3 regions of the Paraburkholderia caledonica genome follow, and region 2 is predicted to be linked to each of the others. Evidence: predicted binding sites of a transcription regulator. Region 2 holds the regulator's gene; each other region holds the start of a gene.
What was found. The regulator LexA, encoded in region 2, represses DNA repair genes until DNA is damaged. The targets are predictions, from matches to a motif close to ACTGTATNNNNATACAGT.

Region 1 (8,040 bases), on a different contig from region 2:
GGCGACATGAAGCAGGCCGGCATCAAGGCCGGCTTCGATGTGGGCGGCGCGGCCCTCGGCGCGCTGACCGTGCCGGGTGCGGGCACGGCGCTCAAGGGTGCGGAGTCGGCGGCACTGAACGCGGCGTATCAGGCCAACAAAGGTGTGATCAACAAAACGGCCGCGAAGGAAGCGGGTAAGCAGATCGCGAAGGACGGCGCGAAGGAAGTTGCCGGAACCGAGTACGACGATCACAAGGACGATTTGAATCTTCCGGGCGCGGCCTGATAGCAGCGATGCACCGCGAGATCACGCGGATTGGAGAAAGACGATGCTGAAAGGGATTCCCCTGGATCACAGGGTGCCCGACGGGCGGGCGAACAGTAGCGAGACCACTAATGCGAACGCTAATGCGACCGGTGAGGTGACGGATAAAGCGGCCGGTGACAGAGCGCTTGCGCAGTCGTCAGGAACGAAGCCGCGCAGTGCGCGCGAGCCGTCGGCGGCGCTGGCAAATTTGCCGGATAAAAGCAACGGGTCACCTGGGCCGCTTAAAGTACGGACGTCGAAGAGCGCCGCTTCGGCGTCGAAGTCCGGGCCGCGCATCGAGCCCGACGACAACGCGCAGTTGCTCCACGAGCAGATAACCGGCGCTGTGAAGTCCGGCGGACTTCGTGCGTGGAGCTTGCAGACCCAGGGCGGCGCCCCGAAGGTCGCGCCAGAAGACGTTGCGGAGCAGTGGAAATACTCGAGGAATGACTCCGATAGTCAACGGACTTCGACGCGACTCGCGGGCTTCATTCTGGACGGGAATCCGAAGTTGCACGGAACCGAGTTGCAGGCCGTTGCGTCCCGTGCGAGCAATCGCATTGTGATGTCGATGAACAATGGCGAAGCGAACGAGAAGCTCCAGAGGCGTTACGGCGATGCAGCCAGGCTCAGGGACCATCTCGGCGAATTCATTGCCGAAAAACTTCGTACTGCGCCGCAAAGCGGCGCTTCGCCGTCGCTCAATACAGACGACAAGCTGCGCCGCGCGCAGAAGCTGTTCAACTGGCTCGGCGAAAATCCCGATGTCGTCCTGACCGTGACCGACAACCCGTCCCGGCACCACGCCGAGATCAGTGTGAGGCTGACGATCGAAAAGCACTATCCCGAGATGTTGAAGGAAGGTCGCGCCGCGGGTTCCAAGCCGCCGTGCCTTGGTTGCGTCTTGTGGTTCAACGACCGCGACGAGCTGACGGAATATCAGGACGAAGAGCAAAAGGTCCCGGCAGGTCCGCTGTTTCTCACGCCCGATAGTGGCCTGCGCACGCAGTTCGCGACACACGGGGTCGAGCCGATGGGTGCTGTGACGCCTGCTGTCATCGGCAAGGTCGCGGACACCGTCAAGCGCCAGGTGTCGGGTCTGAAGCTCGACATACGTCCGGTAACGAGTGGCAGAACCGACAACATCCCGCGCTCGCCGACAGACGACGAACCGGACACGGCGGATTACACGAAGGCGTTCGAATTCGGCAAGCCGCTCTTCGAGCAGAAGCTCGCCGTGAAGCAGAAGCTCCATGCGAAGCAGAAGCGCGTTTTGAATCAGCGGAACGACGCGAAGCAGAAGACCGAAGCGAAGCAGCAGAGCGACGCGCCGCAAGGCTCCCAATCGTCCCAATCGTCCCGTTAGAAGCGGGCAAATAATTCCCCGCCGCGATGGAATAGCCAGATAGCGTGGAATGTTGTGTGAGTGCGGCGGACATCATGAGCGCCGCGCCACATTACTGGGGATTTCAAACATGCTCAAATCGTCTTTGTCGCGCCGTCGTCTGATGGCAACCGGATCGCTGGCGTCAGTCGGTGTGCTGCTTTCGAAGATGTCATTCGGCGCGAGCACGCAGGCCGCTACAACGGCTGCAAGCTCGCGTGGGGTGCCGGCGTATCTCGGCGCGTCGCCGCAAACTCTGCCGCCGTTGCCGTGGGCGGACAACGCGCTCGAACCGGTTATCTCGGCACGTACGATCGGGATTCACTACGGCAAACATCATCGTGCGTACTTCGACAATCTGCACAAGCTGCTGGCCGGCACGCCGCTCGCCAATGCGTCGCTCGAAGAACTGATCATGCAGTCGCACGATCAGCCGGCGCTCGTCGACGTGTTCAACAACGCAGCGCAGGCGTGGAATCACAATTTCTACTGGAACTCGCTCAGTCCGGATGCGAGCGCGCCGAGCGAGAAGCTGCAGGCGGCGATCCAGCGCAAGTTCGGCTCCACGGAAGCGTTGACCAAAGCATTGGTGGCCACTTCGGCGTCGCAATTCGGCAGCGGCTGGGGATGGCTGGTGGTCGATCGAGGCGAACTCGCGGTGGTGAAGACGAGCAATGCGGAAACCCCGTTCACGCGCGGTCAGGCGCCGCTGCTGACGGTGGATGTGTGGGAGCACGCCTATTACCTCGATTATCAGAATCGCCGGCCGGATTACCTGGTCGCGACCGTGTCGCGTCATTTGAACTGGGCGTTTGCTTCGGCGAATCTGGATCGGGTTTGATTCCAGCGCTTCAGCCCGTTCATTGAGATTCAGACCGCACATCGCCGCAATGGCGGTGTGCGTCGGGAAGTGCCTGCTGTATGGCGTTTTATCTGGAATGGATGCCCCACGAGCTTGGGCACATACCTGTCCTTTCATTCGTTCCCAAAAAAAGTGCCTGTTCCCCGTCGCGAAAATCCGTGTAGGATACTGTACATCCATACAGGTTTTTTCGTCCATGACTGCCTCTTCTCCACCGCCCGAAGCGATACACCCGTCCCTGTGGCGGGCGTCCCAGCTTGCGCGCGGCCGGGGGCAGGTGGTCGACACCGGCTATCCGGCGCTATCGGCTGAACTGCCCGGTGGCGGCTGGCCAGTGGGCGCACTGGTCGACCTGCTCGTGCAGCAGCCGGGTGTCGGCGAGCTGCGGCTGCTACGTCCGGCGCTCAGTGCAGCGGGCAACCGGCCCATTGCGTTCGTCCAGCCCCCGCATACACCGGACGGCCTCGGGCTCAGCTACATCGGCTTGTCGCTTGAGCAGGTGCTGCGCGTCAAGGCGCAGAAAACGGCGGACGCGCTGTGGTCGGCAGAACAGATTCTGCGTGCCGGCAGTTGCGGTGCGCTGATTTTCTGGGCGCAGTATGCGCAGGCTTCGTCGCTTCGGCGCCTGCATCTGGCGGCGCAGTCGTCGGAGACGCTTTTCGTCATGGTGCGGCCGCTCGCGAGCGCTCAGGACGCGTCGCCGGCGCTATTGCGGCTGGCGCTCAAACCATCTGCCGACGGCCTGACCGTCGACATCGTGAAACGACGAGGGCCCTCGCGCGCGGAGCCCCTGTCGATTCCCCTTCAACCCACTCCTGTTCTGCTGTCACGACATGCGCGTCTTCCTCGCCGTTCACCTGCCGAAGTTGCCGCTCGAAGTTTTCAGGCCGAAGTGGTCGCCTGAGCCCGCTCACGGCAGTGTGGTGCTCGAGAAGGACAAGGTCGTGATTGCGGACAGCGTCGCGCGCGCGGCCGGAGTGAGGCTCGGCATGAAACGCGGGGGCGTGCTCACGCTGTCGCCCGAGACGGACATGCACGAACGCGACTTCGCGCGCGAGCAGTCCGCACAACGCGAGGTCGGCGTGGCGCTAATGCGCTTTTCGCCCGAGGTCGCGCTGCTCGATGAAGCGACCGTCGTCGTGGAAATAGGCGCGAGCCTGCGCCTCTTTGGCGGACTGCTTGCGCTGTGCCGCGAGGCGAAGGCGCTGCTTGCCACGCTCGGTCTCACCGCGCGCGTGAGCGCCGCGCCGACCGGCCAGGGCGCGTGGCTGCTGGCGCGATATGCGAAGGGGCGGGGCGCGCGGCGCGTGCTGAAGCTGTCCACGCTCGAGCAGCGCCTCGCCGCGCTGCCCATGATCGCGGTCCCCGAGGTGCGCGAGTTCGCCGACTGGTTCGCGGGGCTCGGCTGCGAAACCATCGCCGACATTCGCCGGCTGCCGCGCGCCGGGTTGCAGCGGCGCTGCGGAGAACACCTGCTCGATTCGCTCGACCGCGCATTCGGCACCGCGCCGGAACTCTTCGACTGGCTCGAACTGCCGCCCACGTTTTCCGCGCGCATCGAAATGCCCGACCGGCTCGAACATGCGGACGGCGCCGTGTTCGGCGCGCATCGGCTGATCGTGCAGTTGTGCGGCTGGCTCTGCGCAAAGCAGTTGGCGGTTACCGCAATACGTTTGTTGCTGGAGCACGAGCGGGGGCGCGACGCCATTGAACCCACCATCATCGACATTGCCCTCGGCGAGCCAACGTGGCGTGAAGAACACCTGGTGAGGCTGCTGAAGGAGCGCTTGCATCGCATCGAGCTCACCGCGCCGGTTATCGCATTGCGTCTGGACGCCTCGAAAGTGGAGTCCGCTGCGCCGGCTTCCGATACGCTTTTTCCCGAGCCCGGCGGCTCAAAGGAAGATCATGCACGGCTACTCGAACTGCTGGTCGCCCGGCTGGGTGACGAGAACGTGCTGCGGCCCGCGCCGAGTCCCGACCATCGGCCGGAAGTCGCCAACTGCTGGGTGCCGGTGACGCAACCGGTGAAGCCCGCAGTCATACCGGAAGGCTTGCCGAGGCCCACGTGGATGCTCGATACGCCGGTGCGCTTGATAATGCGCCAGCATCGTCCGTTCTATGGCTCGCCGCTGCGCATGGTGTCGCCGGGGGAGCGTATCGAGGCGGGCTGGTTCGACGGCGAACTCGTGACGCGCGACTACTTCGTCGCTCAGGCAGACGACCAGAGCTGCTACTGGATTTACCGCGAACGTGTCAGCAGCCGCGACGCCGAAGAAGACCAGCGGTGGTTCCTTCATGGCCTTTTCGGATGACGCGCCATGGATGCCACCTTCAGCATGCTGCCGGCGTATGCCGAGCTTTTCTGCCTCTCCAATTTTTCGTTTCTGCGTGGCGCGTCGCACGCCGAGGAACTCGCTGAGCGCGCCGCGCAACTGGGCTACTCGGCGCTTGCCATTACCGACGAGTGCTCGCTTGCCGGTGTGGTGCGCGCGCACGTCGCGGCGAAAGAAGCGAAGCTGCCGTTTATCATCGGCTCCTACTTTCGTCTGGTGAACGCCGACGGCTCGCCGGCATTCGGACTCATCCTGCTGGCGAAAAATCGCGAGGGCTACGGCAATCTGTCCGAACTCATCACGCTGGCGCGTACGCGCGCGCCGAAGGGCGAATACCGGCTCACGCCGCAGGACCTGTCGCGACCGGAGAAGGAATACCGGCACCTGCTGGGCCTGCCGGACTGCCTGGCCATTCTCGTGCCGACCTTCCCGGCAAAAGAAGATGTGCTCGATGCCCAGGTCGAATGGCTGGACGAGACCTTTCCCGCACGCGCGTGGGTGGGCCTCGTGCTTCATCAGCGGGCGATGGACGACATTCACCGCGGCGCGGTCGAATTCGTCGCGCGCAACCGGGACGTGCCGGTGGTCGCACTCGGCGAAGTGGTCATGCACGTGCGTTCAAGAAAACCGCTGCAGGACACGATAACCGCCATTCGCGTCGGCAAGCCGGTTCATGAATGCGGATACGAGCTTGCGCCGAATGCGGAGCAGCACCTGCGCTCGCGGCTGCGGCTGGCCAATCTGTATTCGCCGGAGGCACTTGCCGCGACAGTCGACATCGCCGCGCGCTGCACCTTCTCGCTCGACGAACTGCGCTACGAATATCCCGATGAACTGATACCGCCCGGCTTTACGCCGACCGCTTATCTCCGGCAGGAGACGTACATCGGCGCGCAACGGCGCTTTCCGTCGGGCATTCCGCACCACGTGCAGGAGCAGATCGAGCACGAACTTGAACTGATTGCCGACCTGCAATATGAACCGTACTTCCTGACGGTCTACGACCTGGTCCGCTTTGCGCGCAGTCAGCACATTCTGTGTCAGGGACGCGGATCGGCGGCCAATTCGGCTGTCTGCTATTGCCTCGGCGTGACGGAAGTCGACCCCGCGCGCGGCAACATGCTTTTCGAGCGCTTCATCTCGAAAGAGCGCGGGGAGCCGCCTGACATCGACGTCGACTTCGAGCATCAGCGGCGCGAAGAAGTGATTCAGTACATCTATCGCAAGTACGGTCGCGACCGCGCGGCGATTGCCGCTGCGGTCTCGACGTATCGGGCGCGTGGCGTCTTGCGCGAAACGGGTAAGGCGCTCGGCGTCGATATGCAGATAGTCGATGCGGTCGCCAAGTCGCATCACTGGTTCGATAACAGTGCGGACCTGCTGAAGCGCTTCGAGGAATGCGGGCTGAACCCGCAAACGCCGCTCATCCGCGCGTGGGCCACGCTCGCCGCGCAACTGTATGGTTTTCCGCGGCATCTGTCGCAGCATTCGGGCGGGTTTGTCATCAGCCGGGGCAAGCTCACGCGCCTCGTTCCCGTTGAGAACGCCGCGATGGCAGAGCGCAGCGTCATCCAATGGGACAAGGACGACCTCGAATCGCTGGGGCTGCTCAAGATCGACGTGCTTGCGCTCGGCATGCTGTCGGCCATTCGGCGCACGCTCGACCTCGTGTCGGAGCAGCGCGGCGAGCGCTTCGAGATGCAGGACATTCCCTCAGAAGACGATGCAACCTACGACATGATTTCCGCCGCCGACACGGTGGGCGTCTTCCAGATCGAGTCGCGCGCACAGATGTCGATGCTGCCGCGCATGCGGCCTCGAACGTTCTACGACCTGGTGATCGAAGTGGCCATCGTGCGGCCGGGTCCGATTCAGGGTGGTGCGGTTCATCCTTATCTGCGACGTCGCCAGGGCTTTGAGCCGGTCACCTACCCGAGCAAGGATTTGGAGACCGCGCTGGGCCGCACGCTCGGCGTGCCGATTTTTCAGGAGCAGGTGATGCAGGTCGCGATTCTCGCCGCGGGCTTTACGGCGGGCGAGGCCGACCAGTTGCGGCGCGCGATGGCGGCGTGGAAACGCAAGGGTGGTCTCGGCAAATACTATGACCGCATTGTGCTCGGCATGCAGGAGCGGGGCTATGACCTTGCGTTTGCGGAAGCCATCTTCGAACAGATAAAAGGTTTTGGCGAATATGGTTTTCCGGAGAGTCATGCCGCGAGTTTCGCGCTGCTCGTGTATGCGAGCAGCTGGCTCAAATGCCATGAGCCCGAGGCATTTCTGGCCGCCATGCTCAACAGCCAGCCCATGGGCTTTTACTCGCCATCGCAACTCGTGCAGGACGCGCAACGGCATGGTGTCAGCGTACTGCCAGTCGATGTGACTATCAGTGGGTGGAACTCGTCTCTTGAGCGTATTGCGGATGCCGCACGGCCTGCGGTGCGTCTGGGCCTGTCGCTGCTACGTGGCATGAAGGAAGGCACAGCCGAGCGGATTGAGAATGCGCGTGCGGTGCGCCCGTTCGCAAGCGCGAAAGACCTCGCGCGTCGCGCGGCGCTCGATCGCCGGGACCTGCATATCCTGGCGGACGCCAATGCACTGGTCTCGCTTGCCGGCAACCGGCGCGAGGCGCTCTGGCAGTCGGTCGCTGCCGTGCCGGACAAGGACATGCTTGCAATCGCGGCCGTCGAGGACGAAACGCCCGAACTCGGCGCGCCCTCCGAAGCACACGACATCGTGGCGGATTACCGCTCAGTGGGTCTGACGCTCGGCCGCCATCCGCTGGAACTGTTACGCCCGCAGTTGCTTGCAAACCGGTTGATGCCGGCTGCGACGCTGCGCACTTATCGCGACGGCCGGCTTGCGCGAGGCTGCGGTCTTGTCACCGTGCGGCAGCGTCCCGGCACCGCGAAAGGCGTGGTGTTCGTGACGATCGAAGACGAAACGGGCAACGTGAACGTCATCGTGTGGCCAAGCCTGCTCGAGAAGCAACGCAAGGAAGCGCTCAGTGCGTCGCTGCTGGCTGTGTATGGAGTATGGCAATGCCAGGGCGAGGTCCGGCATCTGGTGGCACAACGGCTCGTCGATATGTCGCATCTGCTGGGCGGGCTGCATTCCGTTAGCAGGAATTTTTGCTGAGACGCTGGTGCGCTTCGAGCGGTCGTCAACGTTCA
Region 2 (8,040 bases):
CCTTCCGCAATCTTGCGTCCTTCTTCGATCACGCACAGCCGGTCGCATAGCCGCTCGGCTTCTTCCATGAAGTGGGTGGTCAACAAGATTGTCTTGCCACGCGCGAGCAGTGAGCGCAGTCGCTCCCAGATGAGATGCCGTGCCTGCGGGTCGAGGCCGGTAGTCGGCTCGTCCATGATCAGCACATCGGGATCGTTGACGAGCGCCCGCGCGAGCGTGAGGCGCCGCTTCATGCCGCCCGACAGTTCGCTCACACGCGCGTCGGCCTTGCTCTCCAGCCGCGCGAATTCCAGCAGCGACGGCACCATCGCGCGGCATTGCGCGGCGCTCAGGCCGAAGTAGCGGCCGAACACCAGCAGGTTCTCGCGGACGGTAAAGTCGGGATCGAGGTTATCGAACTGCGGCACCACGCCCACGCGCGCCCGCGCGATGCGCGCCCGGCCGGGAATCGGCTCGCCGCACAGGCGGATCGAGCCGGCGTCCGGCGTGGCAATGCCGAGCAGCATGCGCAATGTGGTGGTCTTGCCGGCGCCGTTCGGTCCGAGCAGGCCGAAACACTCACCGACGTCGACATGAAACGACAGTCCGTCGACAACTTTCTTTTCGCCGTAACTTTTTTCAACCTGCTGGAATTCGATAGCGGTGTCGGGCATGGATAGGGATCGAGGCTCAGGCAAAAGAGGCGAATCGACGGGAAGGCTGCTCATTCTAGGTCATCAGCCGGGAAATGGCGGTTTAAGGAGCGCCCCGCGCTGTGGCTTCTTGCACTGCCGCAAAGGCGTCGCCGGCGTTGTCCTCACCGAGCGTGCCTCGTATGCACAAGGCCGGGGCGTGCAGCAATCGCACTTAGCGTTTTCCATCCCTTGCAAGCTGAATTGCGGCGCACCATGATTGATTCAGACCGCGCTTTTGCGGAAAGGGGAAAACGATGGCGAGCTACCAGAAAATCCTGCTGTGCTATGACGGCTCGCGTGAAGGCCGCAAGGCTCTGCGTTGCGGCGCGGACCTTGCGCTGGATCTGAAGGCGCAAACGCATCTGCTTTCGGTGGTGGACATGCGTTCGAGCATTGCGCAAAGCGCGGGCCTGCTGACGGACGTCGCATGCGGCAGCTTCGAAAAGACGGCGCGGGACATCCTGCAAGAGGGCGTGGACTGGCTGACCGAGCGCGGCGTCAACGCGCAGGGTCACTTTGCGTTCGGCCATCCGATCGACGAGATCGCCAATCTTGCCAACGAGTTGCACGTCGACCTGGTGGTGGTGGGCCACCGTTGCCGCACAGGCTTGTCCCGATGGTGGATGGGTGCTGGCAATACACCGCTGCTCGACCGGGTGTCATGCAGCATTCTGGTCGCGTGCTCCTCAGCGCATGAGCAGCAGCAGGAAGCGGCCTGACGATGCGGTTCGGGCGCACGGCCACCCGCGCCAGGCATGCAGCCTTCGTGCGGGTGCTTCGTGCGGGTGGGTGCTCGTGAGCTTTGGGCCGGATGAACGCGGAGGACGGAGTAGCGGGCGGCGTGTGCATTGCGAGTGCATTGGGTCAAATCGGCCGCGTGCGCGTTCGATCTGACAAGCCGCGCCTGGCGCTCACTCGTTCAGATTGACCGCCGCCAGCTTCCACGTGAAAAGACCCTCGCGCATGAAGATGGCGGAGTAACGCGCGTCCCCCGCACCGTGCTGGTATGTGACGGCGAACTCGTTGAGGCCGCGGTAGCCGGCTGTGGTTTGCGGCGGTTGCGGCGGGGTGGCCCTATTAACCGCGTTGCCGTTCGGATCACCCGTAGTGCCGCCGGGCGCGCCGCTGTCCGCACCGGACGATGCGGGGGCGGGCGCATTGGCAGCAGGCGGATTGCCGGTGACCGGCGCGGCGTTGGGCCGCTCACCCGGCTCGCCGCGCGGCGGCATGCCGTTCAACAGCGCGGCCACGCCGTCGGGTGTTGCATACGCGTCGACGAGCGGGCCGATCAACGCGACGCCAATCATCGCGCCGATCGCAGCCAACGGATTGCCGTTTCCGTGTGAGTCCAGCCGCCGCGTCAGCAAGCCGGTGACTTGCTGCTTCAGGCTCTCGCGCAACGCAGGAAAATCGACATACCGATTCACCGTCTGCGCGTCACGTGCGTCGGCGGCGCGTTTGAGGTTGTTGAGCGCGATATACGGGGAGGCATAAGCGAAGCCCAACGCCGCGATCAGCGCGATCACGATCAACGTGACGGTAAGCGTGACTGCAAGCGGACGGGCGCTGCGCTTCCTGGGTGTTGAAACTGCCATCGAGCGGAAAACTCCTTCAGGTGTGATCTAACGTGGACCGCAACCGCGCTGAAACGATCCGTGCGCTGCCACAAACCATGTGAGCGACGCGCCCCACACCTCACAACTCATCAAGACTCGAACACCGCACCGTGGACGTTGGTTTCCTCGGCGATGCAACGGTCAATCATGCGGCACACCGCGTCTACAGTGCCGACCATGATGAGCCGCGACGGCCCGTGGTACACGCGCACAGGCGCACGGCGCTCGGGCTCGGCAGTATTGAGCCCCGAGTTCAGCGACACGCGGGCGAATGCCGGCAGTGACGATGGCAACGCGGCCTGCCGGTCGGACCCACGAGCGGGCGAGTCGAACAGCGACGCGGTAGCGGCCGTGGACGCTTCGATCAGTGAGCAAGGTACCAGCTTGCGCAGATGGCGCAGACGGCCGAACTGGCGAAACGGCAACAGGCGGGCAAGGCGTTCCATGAGTCTCTCCGGGCGATTCAACATGAGTACTGCTTTAGTCGGTGAGCAGGCGAGCGGTTGGCTAATGACGCACTGAGCTTGTCGCTCATTGCGCCAAACCCGTGCTGTCAGAATTCGCCCGGGCGGATCAGCCCGACAGCGATGCCTTCCAGCGCGAAATCCGCACTGCCTGTCTCAACGAAGATGTTCTCGTAATCGGGGTTCTCGGCAATCAACTCGATACCGTTCGCGCGGCGCTTCAGGCGCTTGACCGTGACGTCGTCGCCAAGCCGCGCAATGATGATCTGGCCGTCTTTGGCCTCGCTTCTTTTCTGCACCGCGAGCAGATCGCCGTCGAAGATACCCGCGTCGCGCATGGACAGCCCGCGCACCTTGAGCAGGTAGTCGGGCTTGCTCGAGAAGAGCGCCGGGTCGCACGCATAGTGTTGGGCGATATGTTCCTGCGCGAGGATCGGGCTGCCGGCGGCAACCCGGCCGATGAGCGGCAGCGACAGTTGCATGATGCTGGCGTGCGGCAACGTGAACTGATGCGGCGCCTCGTCCGGGCCAGCAAGCAGGCGAATGCCGCGCGACGCGCCGGCCGCGAGTTCGATCACGCCCTTGCGTGCAAGCGCCCGCAGATGCTCTTCAGCCGAATTGGCCGAGCTGAAGCCCAGTTCGGCGGCGATTTCCGCACGCGTGGGCGGAAAACCGGTGCGCTCTATGGCCCGGCGGATCAGATCGAAAACCTGCTGCTGTCGTGCGGTGAGTTTGGTCATGGCGCCACTGTATGGATGAACAGGTGCCTGTATTTTTATACAGTATCCGGCGCAATTCAAGCTTTACTTTAAGTTTGCGGCTCGACCCCTCGCTGCAACGTCGTAAATCGACGTCAAGACATCCGTTTTCATGTCGCAACGCCTTATCTGGCTGTCATTACCACTTTTGCGTATTAAAAAATGAATAAACATTATTTTTAATGATGAAAGCCCCTGGATAGACTGGCCTCCAGTCGCTCATGTGCACGTGACCCGACGCAAAACAACACACGCTGTTTCAGCGCACCAACACGCGGAGAACTTGGCATGAACAATCACGAAGCGGGCCGGGCAGGCAGGAGCCGAAAACTTATCGCAGCGCTCGCGTTCGGCGCGGCAGCCGCGCTTGGCGTCCTTGGCGCGGCGGCCCAGGCGCAAGCCGCCGACACGACGCTGCTCAATGTGTCCTACGACCCAACTCGCGAGCTCTACCAGGATGTGAACCAGGCTTTCGCCAAAGAATGGAAGGCGAAGACCGGCGAGACCGTCACGTTCAAGCAGTCGCACGGCGGCTCGGGTGCGCAGGCGCGCTCGGTGCTCGACGGCTTGCAGGCCGACGTCGTGACGCTCGCGCTCGCCTATGACATCGACGCCATTGCGAACAAGGGTTTGATCGATAAAGGCTGGCAGAAGCGCTTGCCCGACAACGCGTCGCCGTACACGTCGACGATTGTGTTTCTGGTGCGCAAGGGCAATCCCAAGCACATCAAGGATTGGGACGATCTGACCAAACCCGGCGTGTCGATCGTGACGCCGAATCCGAAGACCTCGGGCGGCGCGCGCTGGAATTATCTCGCGGCATGGGCGTATGCAGCGCATCAGCCGGGTGGCAATGACCAGAAGGCCAAGGAGTTTGTCGGCAAGCTGTACAAGAATGCCGGCGTGCTCGATTCCGGAGCGCGCGGCGCGACCACCAGCTTCGTGCAACGCGGCATCGGCGACGTGCTGATTGCGTGGGAAAACGAGGCGTTCCTCTCGCTGAAGGAATTCGGTCCGGACAAGTTCGAAATCGTCGTGCCGTCCGTGAGCATTCTGGCCGAGCCGCCGGTGGCGGTGGTGGATAAGGTCGTCGACAAGCATGGTACGCGCAAGCTGGCCGAAGCGTATCTGAACTTCCTGTACAGCGAGCAGGGCCAGGAAATCGCCGCGAAGAACTTCTACCGTCCGCGTTCGAACAAGGTTCCGGCCGAACTGACCTCGAAGTTTCCGAAGCTGAAGCTGTACACGGTCGACGATTCGTTCGGCGGCTGGGCCAACGCGCAGAAGACGCACTTTGCGGACGGCGGCGTGTTCGATTCGATCTACCAGCCTCAGTAACACCGCCCAGGTCCGCGCCGCGGCAGGCGCGAACCGAGGCAACGCGACGCGCCACGGCGCGTCACTTTCCGGAGCGCGCCACTGGCGCGCTTTTGGCCGATCAGGACCAGGCGGCCGGCAACACGAGCATCAACCGAAAGAGTATCGAGCATGACCACGTTGACCTTCCGCAAACCAAGCGCGTTGCCCGGTTTCGGCCTGACACTCGGCATCACGGTGGCTTATCTGAGCCTCGTGGTGCTGATTCCACTCGCGGCGACTTTTCTGAAGACAGCCACCCTCGACTGGAGTCAGTTCGTGCGCGCCGTCAGCTCGCCGCGCGTGCTGGCCTCGTACCGGCTGACGTTCTTCTCCGCGCTCGGCGGCGCACTGATCAACGCGGTGTTCGGCTTTCTGGTCGCATGGGTGCTCGTGCGGTACAGGTTTCCGTTCAAGCGCATCGTCGACGCCGTGGTCGATCTGCCGTTCGCACTGCCCACGTCGGTGGCCGGCATTTCGCTCGCGGCCGTGTACGCGGGCAACGGCTGGATTGGACAGTTCCTGGAGCCGCTCGGTCTGAAGGTCGCATTTACGCCGGTGGGCGTGCTCGTCGCGCTGACCTTTATCGGTTTGCCGTTCGTCGTGCGCACGGTGCAGCCGGTGCTCGAAGAGTTCGAGCGCGAGCAGGAAGAGGCTGCTGCTTGCCTCGGCGCATCGCGCTGGCTGACGTTTCGCCGCGTGGTGTTGCCGGCCGTGTTGCCGGCACTGCTGACGGGCTTTGCGCTCGCGTTCGCGCGCGCACTAGGCGAATACGGCTCGGTCATTTTCATTGCAGGCAATGTGCCGATGAAGTCGGAAATCACATCGCTGCTCATCATCACGAAGCTCGAGCAGTATGACTACGCCGGCGCGACGGCGCTTGCCGTCGTGATGCTCGTAGTCTCGTTCCTGATGCTGCTTTTCATCAATACGCTGCAGTGGTATCTGCAGCGCCGCACGAGCCGCGGCAACGCAGGTCCGGCGCCTGGCGCCGCGAGCGTTGCAAGCATTGGCGGAGGTGCGCAATGAGCCGCCATTCGGCAGGTCACGTCGATAACGCCGACGGCGTCACGCCGCACGCCGTGGCTCCGCGCGCGCCACTGAACATTGCGCGCCGGCCCGATCCGGTCACCGAACCGCCGCTTGTCCGCTGGATTCTGACCGGCATTGCGCTGCTGTTTCTCGGGCTCTTTCTCGTCGTGCCGCTCGTCGCCGTGTTTTATCAGGCGTTGAACAAGGGGCTTGGTTTTTATCTGGAGTCGCTCGCCGATCCGGATGCGCTGGCGGCCATCAAGCTGACGGCAATTACAGCGGGAATCGCCGTGCCGCTCAATCTGGTGTTCGGCCTCGCGGCTTCGTGGTGCATCGCGAAGTTCGAGTTTCGCGGCAAGGCGCTCCTCACCACGTTGATCGATCTGCCGTTCTCGGTCTCGCCAGTGATCTCGGGTCTTATCTACGTGTTGATGTTCGGCGCGCAAGGATGGTTCGGTCCGTGGCTGCAAGCGCATAACGTGCAGATCATCTTCGCCGTGCCCGGCATTGTGCTCGCGACAATCTTCGTGACGTTCCCGTTCGTCGCGCGCGAACTGATCCCGCTGATGCAGGCGCAAGGCAACGACGAAGAGGAAGCCGCGCATGTGCTCGGCGCGTCCGGCTGGCAGATATTTCGCCGCGTCACGCTGCCCAATGTGAAATGGGGCCTGCTGTATGGCGTGATTCTGTGCAACGCCCGCGCGATGGGCGAGTTCGGCGCGGTGTCGGTCGTATCGGGCCATATTCGCGGCCAGACGGACACCATGCCGCTGCACGTCGAAATTCTCTACAACGAATACAACTTCTCGGCGGCGTTCGCCGTGGCGTCGGTGCTGGCCTTGCTCGCACTCGTGACGCTCGCATTGAAACTGCTCGCCGAGCGTCATATGTCGGCGGAACTGTCGGACGCCCGCGACGTGCCGGCGCACGCCGGACCCGTCACGCTGCCGTCCGCTTTGCCGTCGACCGCGCAGTCGCTGAACATGCAATCTTCGCAGCAACACCCGCTCAAGCAAGGAGAGCTGTAATGGGTATCACCGTACGTAACCTGCAGAAGCGCTTCGGCGATTTCGTCGCGCTCGATAACGTCTCGCTCGATTTTCCGCCGGGCGAACTGGTTGCGCTGCTCGGGCCCTCGGGGTGCGGCAAGACCACGTTGCTGCGCGTGATCGCGGGCCTTGAATACGCGGACGGCGGGCAGGTCGTCCTGCAGGGCCAGGACGTCGCGACTGTCGGCGCGCGTGAGCGCGAAGTGGGTTTCGTGTTCCAGCACTACGCGCTGTTCCGTCATATGACGGTGTTCGAGAACGTGGCGTTCGGGCTGCGAGTGAAGCCGAGGAAGGAGCGTCCGTCGGAAGCGGTGATTCGCGAGAAGGTGCATGAGTTGCTCAAGCTCGTGCAACTCGACTGGCTCGCGCAGCGCTATCCGTCGGAATTGTCGGGCGGGCAGCGACAGCGTATCGCGCTCGCTCGCGCGCTTGCCGTCGAGCCGAAAGTGCTGCTGCTCGACGAACCGTTCGGCGCGCTCGATGCGAAGGTTCGCAAGGAATTGCGCAGCTGGCTGCGGCGTCTGCACGACGATCTGCATATCTCGACGATTTTCGTCACGCACGATCAGGAAGAGGCGCTCGAAGTGGCGGACCGTATCGTCGTGCTCAATCGTGGACACGTGGAGCAGGTCGGCAGTCCGCAGGACGTGTACGACCATCCGCAAACGTCGTTTGTGTATGAGTTTCTCGGCGCGGCGAACCGCCTGCACGGCAACGTCGACGCGAGCGGATTCGTGGTGGACGGCGCGGCGTTGCCGGTCGCCATTAGCACCGACTTCAGCGGTCCGGCTTTCGCTTATGTACGTCCGCACGATTTGCAGTTGTATCCGCAGTCGGCGGGGCACCGCGAGGGTATCGTCGTCGATGTGCGGCGCGTCGTGACACTGGGCGGCTCCGTGCGGGTCGAACTCGCGGGCCGCGAGGGCAATCTGCTCGAAGCCGAACTCGATCGGGAAGCATGGCGCGAGCTGCGTCTCTCGATCGGCGACGGCGTGACGGCGGTGCCGCGCGCGCTGCGGGTCTTCCCGGCGCAATGAGCGCATGACCGATGCGACTCCACGCGAATGAACTGAATAACTCGAACAACTCAA
Region 3 (8,040 bases), on a different contig from region 2:
GTACGCGCCGGTGCAGTTCATCCACGAACTCACTGATCAGATCGCCGGCAAGCCGCAGCCTTTGCCTTGGTTTGCACCCGGCGTGATCCACGATCCCGACCTCGCCGTGCGACTCGCGAACGCGCACCGTATGCTCGAAGCGGGCAGCGACGCGCTGGCGGCCGAAGCCGCCATGCTCGACGCGCTCTCCACGCTGCTCGTGCGCTATTCGCAAACGCTGCCCGAGCCTTCGCGCATGGCCGCCGACGACACCCGCGTCGCCGTCATGAAAGAACGTCTGGCAGGCGACCTGCTCGAACCGGTCACGCTCGCCGACGTGGCGCAGGCGGCCGGACTCTCGCCATTTCACGCCGCGCGCCTTTTCAACCGCGCGACGGGTCTGCCGCCCCACGCCTGGCGCAATCAGATACGCCTGCAACGCGCGCTTGCCCCGTTGCGGGCAGGCGTCGCGGTAACAGACGTGGCGGCCGCCAGCGGCTTTACCGATCAAAGCCATTTCACGCGGCACTTCCGCCGCATGTTCGGCGTGCCGCCCGGACGCTGGCAGGGACAGTGATCGTACGCAAGAACGTACAAGCCCGGCTCTGCCTGCCCCGTTATGCTTCCCGACTCATAGGAGGCAAGTTTTGACCCACTCAGTCCGTTTAAAGGAAGTCACCACGGGCGCGCGCGACATCATCCCGATGATGGTCGGCTCGGCGCCTTTCGGCGTCATTTTCGGCACGCTTGTCGCGTCCGGGCCGCTGCATCTGTGGCACGGCCAGTTGATGTCGCTCATCGTTTTCGCGGGCTCCGCGCAATTTATCGCGCTTGGGCTGATCGCGGGCCATGCGAGCTTCGCGGTGATCTGGGCCACCACGCTCGTGGTCAATCTGCGGCATGTTCTGTATAGCGCGACACTCGCGCCGCACGTCGCGCATCTTCCGGCCCGCTGGCGCTGGGCCCTCGGCGCGCTGCTCACGGACGAAGTATTCGCAGTCGCGTGGGAGCACTATCGGAATCGCGAGCCGGGCACCGTGGGTCCGCACTATTTCTTCGGCGCCGGTCTCGCGATGTATCTGAACTGGCAGCTCTGGACAGTCGCCGGCCTGCTGTTCGGCGCTGCCTTCCCCGGACTTCAATCGCTCGGACTCGACTTTGCGATGGTCGCCACTTTCATTGCGATCGTCGTACCGCAGCTCACCGCGTTGCGCTACATCGCGGCCGCGGTAACCGCGGGCACGCTGGCCTTCTTCTGGCAAGCGTGGCCATACAAGCTCGGACTGCTCGCCGCCGTCTTCGCGGGCGTCGTGGTCGGCGTACTGCTTTCCACGCCGGGCTTCGGCTTGCGGCGTGCGCGCCGGTCGGCGGAGGGATCGCGATGAACTACGTCGTTTTGATACTCGGCATGGCGCTCATCACGTGGGTGATCCGCGCCGCAGTCTTCATGCTCGGCGACCGGCTGGTGTTTCCGCCTCTGGTACGCACGGCGCTCGGCTTCGTGCCGGTCACCGTGCTGACGGCGATCATCGTGCCGATGGCGGTCTCGCCGCATGGCGCCGACACCGGTGCCGAACTGACGTGGCGCAATCCGCAACTGGTTGGCGCACTGGCCGCTGTAATCGTGAGCGCGCTGACGCGGCGGCCGCTCGTAACCATCGCCGTGGGCCTCACGGTGTTTTTCGTCTGGCAAGGCGTGATGCTGCGATAACGCGCGTGCGCTCCAGCACGTAAGGGCTCACTCACGCGGAAGCCGCCGGTGGCGAGGCTTCCGCGTTCAACGTCGGCTCCGGACGAGCGTCGCAATACCGTCCAGGCAGCGCGGCAAAGCCTGCCTCATATCCGACAAAACCCTTAAGTTTCCCGTTGATCCGCCGATATGCAGTCGAGGTCCGCTCGTCGGGATACGTCCCGCCAGACGCGGCAACAGGCAGGAATCAAACGCGCAGCCATTGCACGTCCAGTCTTCCGGGTCCGCTTGCGACCGGACGAACACGACGAGGCCGCGCGGCAGGACCAAACGGGATAGACACATGGGTCAAATTACCCTCACGCTCAAAGACGAGACGATTGCGACGCTGCGCAAGGATTTCGATGCATTTCTGCGCGTATCGCTGAAGCTCGATCCGCAGTTCGCGACGCCTTCGTTCGAGGACTTTTTGCGAGCGAAGCTGCTCGACAACATGGTGCCGCTGACCGAGCACGCCGTTCAGCGGATGTTGCAAGGCGGCCAGTATGCATGGGCGAAACGCACGTTGGACAAGGAGTTTCCTGACGTCGTCGCGATTCTGATGCGGCAGGCCGGGGAATTCGGTTTCGGCTTTGCAGCGCGCTCGGAGTGGACGCCGGAAGAGTTGGCCAAGCAATGTCGCGACTGGGCGGCGGCGATCGTCAAGGAAGCCGAAGGCGACGCGGTGCTGGTCGACCCGCTCTCGGCACAGATCAAGAGCGCGGTGCAGGATATCCAGGCGCTCGAGGAAATCATGCAGACGCCGGCATGGCGGCTCGTGGAATCGCTGCGTCAGCGCGTTTATGAAGCGAAGGTGGCGTGCGAAACGAGTGTGGGCAGCACCGCCCGCGAAAAGCTGGGCGAACTGCGCGGGCTGCTGCGGCTCGGCATTTCGCACGGCTCGTTCCAGAAGCAGGAAGCGCAACAGATCATGGAATATCTGCGCCTGCTGAAGCCGGAAATCTTCGTCGAAGAACCGTACGACGTGTTTTCGCGGATGGCGGCGTGGCTGCGCAACTTCTTCGTGCCGCCCCGCCCCGCCCCGCAACAGCAGCAACGGCAGTCGCGCTAACTCGGCCCAGCGTCTGCCCACCAGCAGCAGCTAGCGTGTAAAGCACGCTGCCTGCTGCCGAAAGCGATCCAGAGAGCCCTCCGGGAAGCTTCCGCACGGCTCCCAGCCCGTGCGGCATCGAGACCCGCCTCGCCGCCCAACTGAGCCGCGCTCAGTCCCACATCTTCCTGAGCCTTGCTCCGATTTCGATCTTTGCCTGCGCCGCCGCGGCAAGCCCCGCGGCCGTCGGCGCCCTGGGCACCGGCACGCGCGGCCATGCATACGCGTCGAACAAGGGCATCAGGTGCGCAGGGATAAAGCGCGTGCGCGACGCCCACACGTGACGATCGCCCATATGCGTCTGGTTGTGCACGTAAAAGCGCTGCGGCACGACGATATGCAGGTCTTCTTTTGCGCGCGTCATCGCCACGTAGAGCAGACGGCGTTCTTCGTCGATTTCCTCTTCGCTGCCGGTACCCAGATCGGACGGAATGCAGCCGTCGACCCCGTTCAGCACGAACACGTTGCGCCATTCCTGTCCCTTTGCCGAATGGATGGTGGACAGGATCAGATAGTCTTCGTCGATGAGCGGCACGCCCGATTCGTCGCTCGTGGCATCGGGCGGATCGAGCGTCAGTTCCGTCAGAAAGCGCTCGCGCGACGCATACGTGCCCGCAATGCTTTCCATCTGCAACACGTCGGCATGACGGATTGCGGCGTCCTCATGATTGCGCTCCAGATGCGGCTCGTACCAGCGCCTCACCATCTCGAACTCCGCAGGCCATGGCGTCTGCCGCCCATACACGCTCGACATCAGCCTGACGAAGGGATGCCAGTCCTCCTGCGCGCGAGGCGGCGGCGCGAACGCGGCGAGCGTGCCGCCCGCGGTGTCGGCGGGATTGCCCACGCCGGCTCGCGCGACGATTTCGTCGAGCACTCTCGCGGCCGTGGCCGGCCCCACGCCGGGCAATAACTGTACGACGCGAAAACCGGCCACCCGGTCGCGCGGATTCTCAGCCCAACGCAGCACCGCCAGTACGTCTTTCACGTGCACGGAATCGAGGAACTTCAGGCCGCCGAACTTCACGAACGGAATGTTGCGGCGCGTGAGTTCGATCTCGAGCGCCGCGCTGTGATGCGCGGCGCGAAACAGCACCGCCTGCGACTTCAGTGTCATGCCCTGCTCGCGCGCTTCCAGCACCTGCTCGACGATATAGCGAGCCTGGTCGGCCTCGTCCGCGACGGTGACGAGCCGGGGCCGTTGCGCCGACGACTTGTCGGTCCACAGGTTCTTCGTATATCGCTCGCTGGCCAGTTCGATCACCGCGTTCGACGCGGCAAGAATCGGCTCGGTCGAGCGGTAATTGCGTTCGAGCGTGACCTGAACCGCAGGCGGATCGAAATGCGCCGGGAAATCGAGAATGTTGCGCACGGTGGCGCCGCGAAACGAATAGATCGACTGCGCGTCGTCGCCGACCACGGTCAGGCCGCGTCCGTCCGGCTTCAGCGCGAGCAGGATCGACGCCTGCAGCCGATTGGTGTCCTGATATTCGTCGACCAGCACGTGATCGAAGCGCGCCGACAGATCGGCGGCAATTGCCGGCTCCGCGGCCATATGCGACCAGTAAAGCAGCAGGTCGTCGTAGTCGAGCACGCTCTGCTTCTGCTTCGCGTCGACGTAGGCCGCGAACAGCATGCGCAGATCGGCTTCCCACTCGCGGCACCACGGGAACGCGCTATCGAGCACCTGCCCGAGCGACGCACCGGTGTTCACGACGCGCGAGTAAATCGCGAAACAGGTTCCCTTAGCCGGAAAGCGCCGTTCTTTCGCCGACAAACCCAGTTCATGCCGCACCAGATTCATCAGATCGGCGGAATCCTCACGGTCGTTGATCGTGAAGGCCGGCGCAAGACCGATCAGTTCTGCATATTCGCGCAAAAGCCGCGCGCCGACGCTATGGAACGTGCCCGCCCATGTCAGCCCTTGCGCGAGCGCGGCGCGCGTGCCGAGCGCCGTCGTGGCAATACGTATGACGCGGCGTGTCATTTCCAGCGCCGCGCGACGCGAAAATGTCAGAAGCAGAATTCTGCGCGGATCAGCGCCCTTCACCATCAGATTGGCTACACGGTGTGCAAGCGTGCTGGTCTTGCCGGAGCCCGCGCCCGCAATGACCAGCAAGGCGCCCGGCGGTGAATGAGGCGTATCGGTGCCGAATTCGACGGCCTCGCGCTGCGCGTCGTTCAACTTCGCAAGCCAAGGGGCGGTATCGGACGGCGACGGCGTTTCTGCGACGGAAAGCACGGTGTTTTAAGGGCGTTGGATGGATCGGGAACGGCGACGCATACTGTATATCCATACAACCCGCGCTCACAAGCGCCCTTTTTTAGCGTGGCTGCTGCGCAGTCACGCGCACGCCGCCCCGCACGCCTACGAGCCGAACAAAAGCAACGGCCCGTGTGCTTTACGCAAACGGGCCGTTTCGTTGAGCAGGTCGCACCTGCTCATGAGGAAGCAGGAACCTACTGCTTCTTCGCGTCCTTCAGAGTGGCCTCGGCGTGCGCCTTGTCGGCGTCGGCTTGGGCTTCGGTCTTTTCCTTGTCGGCCTTGGCTTGCGCGACAGCCGCCTTCTTGTCTGCCTTGGCTTGCTGCTTCGCCGCCTTCTGATCGGCGTGCGTGACCGGCGCCGCGGCCGGATCGCTTGCCTGCGCAAATGCGGCCGACGACAGGCAGCCCGCGATCAGCAACGCGCAAAGCCGCGCGGTCGGGGATTTTGCGGAATTAGTAAATCGAGTGTTGCTCATGCGATTCCTCCTTACCAGTCTCATCAGGTCGAGTCGGGTTCGACGCCGCGGGCTAACCTGAGCCCGCGGCTCCGCCTGCCATTAGTGCTTAACTTCGCCGCCGTCGGTCTGGGCGCCTGCCTGACTTTGCAGGTTCATCTTCATTTCGTTGTCAGCGGCTTGCTTGTCCGCCTTCTTGTTGATCTTTGCGTCGCGCACCTGCTCCTTGTATTCGGACTTGGCAGCCTTCTGCTGTTCCTTCAGCTCGGCCTTCGACGCCTTCTTCGACGCGCGGTACTCCGCGTTAGCCTTCGCGTTGGCTTCGCGCTTTTGTACCAGCGGATCGGGCGAGCCCGAGGCCGTCAGGCGGGTCGGTGCCGGCGTTACCGGCTGCACGCCTTGGGCGGCAGGAGCGGCCGGCGCGACGTCGGCGCCGGGCGACTGAACCTGTACATGGGTATTCATGCCCGCAGCCGGTTGAACGGGCTGCGTGGTCTGCGCAACTGCTGCCGTAGCGGCGAATGCGGTCATGGCGGTACCGATCAGGAGCGTACGAATCTGGGTCATGGCAAATTCCTCTCTAGAGTTGTTGTGGCCGGGTCGAAACGCCCTGCATCGCGCTGCGGCGCGCTGGACGACCTCCCGGTCTGCTCATAGCCGAACTAGATCCGGCAAGCTTTCCTGCTGAGATGAACTTTACGAGTGAAGTCGTGTTGTGACGACCGGTGTTACGCAACGTTTCACTTTCCGACAAACGGATAACATCTGCTTGCATTTGCTTGCGATGCGTTCACGAAACACTGCGCGAGACAACGCGACTTCTTAGGGGCAAGCTTGTGCTTTATGATGCGAACCCCTTGCCTGAAGGTGCAATGCCCATGCCCAACCTCGATTTCACGCTCACCGGCGACTACGTCGAACTTCACAATCTGCTGAAGATCACGGGGCTCGCGGACAGCGGCGGCTCGGCGAAGATGATGGTGGCGGACGGAGCCGTCACTGTGGACGGCCGCGTCGAAACGCGTAAAACGTGCAAGATCCGCGCAGGACAGGTGGTACTGCTCGGCGACACGCGAATCGCGGTCCACGAAGCCTGACGTCCTGCCGCGCTGGTCCCACGAGATTCCGCAGGAAACTCGCGCACCAAAAATGTGCTTAATCCATCGACTTTGCAGCGGTCACGCAATAAGCTGTTGGTTTCGCTAGACGAACGGCCCCGCTGACATCGCCGACCGTGGGCTCGCCGGGAAACCCTGGCGAGCCGCCTCGATCGGCGTCATTACGAGGCTCGTGAACCGCCATGCGACCGCGAGCCCACGCGTCTCTCGTAGAGCGCGCTTCCGTTGCCTTCGGTGCTTCCAGTGCCGCGGCGGTCGCCAGCGGTCACGGCGTCGTCATTCCGTCAACTTTCACACGCTCCATGACTCAATCCGGCTTCACCCGGGTGGCCACCCGTCCGCCGACCTTGTCCCGCCACGCCGCCGACACCGCGCGGCTCGCCGCGCCGCTCGCCATCGCGCAGCTGTCGCAAATGGCCATGGGCGTCACCGACACGATCCTGCTCGGCTCTCTCGGACCGGACGCGCTCGCGGCCGGCGGTCTGGGCGCCAATCTGTTCTTCGTGGTCGTGACGCTGCTGCAGGGCGTGCTGACGTCGGTCAGCGTGAGCGTTTCGCATGCGCGCGGCGCGCAGGACGAAAGCCGCGTGCCGCACATCTACTGGACCGGTTTTGTGTTGTCGGTGTTGCTGTCGGTGCCGGCGTTTGCCTTGCTGTCGTTCGCGACGCCCATCCTGCTTGCGTTCGGCGAACCGGCGCTGCTCGCGCATAACGTCGGCGAGTATGCGGCGGTGCTGCGCTGGGGCGCGCTGGGCAGTCTGATCGGCGTCGGTCTGATGCGCTCGTTCCTGCCGGCGATCGGCGCGGCGCGGCGGCTCCTGTGGGTGTCGCTCGTCAGCGTCGGGGTGAACGGTTTTCTCAACTACGGGCTGATTCACGGCGCGTACGGGCTGCCGCGGCTCGGCTTCCTCGGCTCGGCGGCTGCGACGTCCATCACCGTCTGGCTGACCGCGCTCGTGCTGATGGCGCTGTTGCACCTGCGGCCGCGCTATCGCCATTTCGTGGTCGCCACGCGTCCCAACGTCCCGCTGATGGGCGAGCTGTTCGGTATCGGCTGGCCGGTGGCGATCACCTACGGCGTCGAATCGACGCTCTTCCTCGCGACAGGCCTGATGGTCGGGCTGCTCGGCGAGTCGCAACTGGCCGCACATCAGATCGCGCTGAACGTCGCGTCAGTGGCATTCATGGTGCCGCTCGCGATCGGCCAGGCGGCCAATGTGAGAGTCGGCTTCTGGTCCGGCGCCGGGCAGCCGCTCGCCGCGCGTCATGCGGGCTTCGTCGCGCTGGCACTCGGCGTCGGCTTCATGACGTTGTCGGGAATCGTGCTGATCGCCGCGCCGCATTGGATCGTCGGCCTCTATCTGCACCTGGACGACCCGGCC

Region 1: imuA (translesion DNA synthesis-associated protein ImuA) is a predicted target of LexA. The motif match lies at 2,702-2,719, and genes of this name have one in related genera.
Region 3: H281_RS0122255 (ATP-dependent helicase) is a predicted target of LexA. The motif match lies at 5,104-5,121, and genes of this name have one in related genera.

The regions. Positions count from the first base shown of each region.
Region 1 covers NZ_KB911043.1:167,979-176,018, reverse strand. Annotated here, with positions in the region: gene H281_RS34850 (HrpF/NolX family T3SS translocon protein) at 1-267, shown strand, start outside; gene H281_RS0125660 (hypothetical protein) at 311-1,654, shown strand; gene H281_RS0125655 (superoxide dismutase) at 1,896-2,513, shown strand; gene imuA (translesion DNA synthesis-associated protein ImuA) at 2,731-3,438, shown strand; gene H281_RS0125645 (Y-family DNA polymerase) at 3,368-4,849, shown strand; gene H281_RS0125640 (error-prone DNA polymerase) at 4,856-8,005, shown strand.
Region 2 covers NZ_KB911034.1:860,558-868,597, forward strand. Annotated here, with positions in the region: gene nodI (nodulation factor ABC transporter ATP-binding protein NodI) at 1-653, opposite strand, end outside; gene H281_RS0104000 (universal stress protein) at 929-1,393, shown strand; gene H281_RS0104005 (DUF2939 domain-containing protein) at 1,586-2,269, opposite strand; gene H281_RS0104010 (hypothetical protein) at 2,380-2,736, opposite strand; gene lexA (transcriptional repressor LexA) at 2,844-3,494, opposite strand; gene H281_RS0104020 (sulfate ABC transporter substrate-binding protein) at 3,801-4,850, shown strand; gene cysT (sulfate ABC transporter permease subunit CysT) at 5,001-5,897, shown strand; gene cysW (sulfate ABC transporter permease subunit CysW) at 5,894-6,928, shown strand; gene H281_RS0104035 (sulfate/molybdate ABC transporter ATP-binding protein) at 6,928-7,986, shown strand.
Region 3 covers NZ_KB911041.1:35,616-43,655, reverse strand. Annotated here, with positions in the region: gene H281_RS0122275 (helix-turn-helix transcriptional regulator) at 1-556, shown strand, start outside; gene H281_RS0122270 (AzlC family ABC transporter permease) at 684-1,364, shown strand; gene H281_RS0122265 (AzlD domain-containing protein) at 1,361-1,690, shown strand; gene H281_RS0122260 (DUF4088 family protein) at 2,013-2,780, shown strand; gene H281_RS0122255 (ATP-dependent helicase) at 2,932-5,061, opposite strand; gene H281_RS0122250 (hypothetical protein) at 5,280-5,561, opposite strand; gene H281_RS0122245 (hypothetical protein) at 5,643-6,107, opposite strand; gene H281_RS0122240 (RNA-binding S4 domain-containing protein) at 6,419-6,637, shown strand; gene H281_RS0122235 (MATE family efflux transporter) at 6,961-8,040, shown strand, end outside.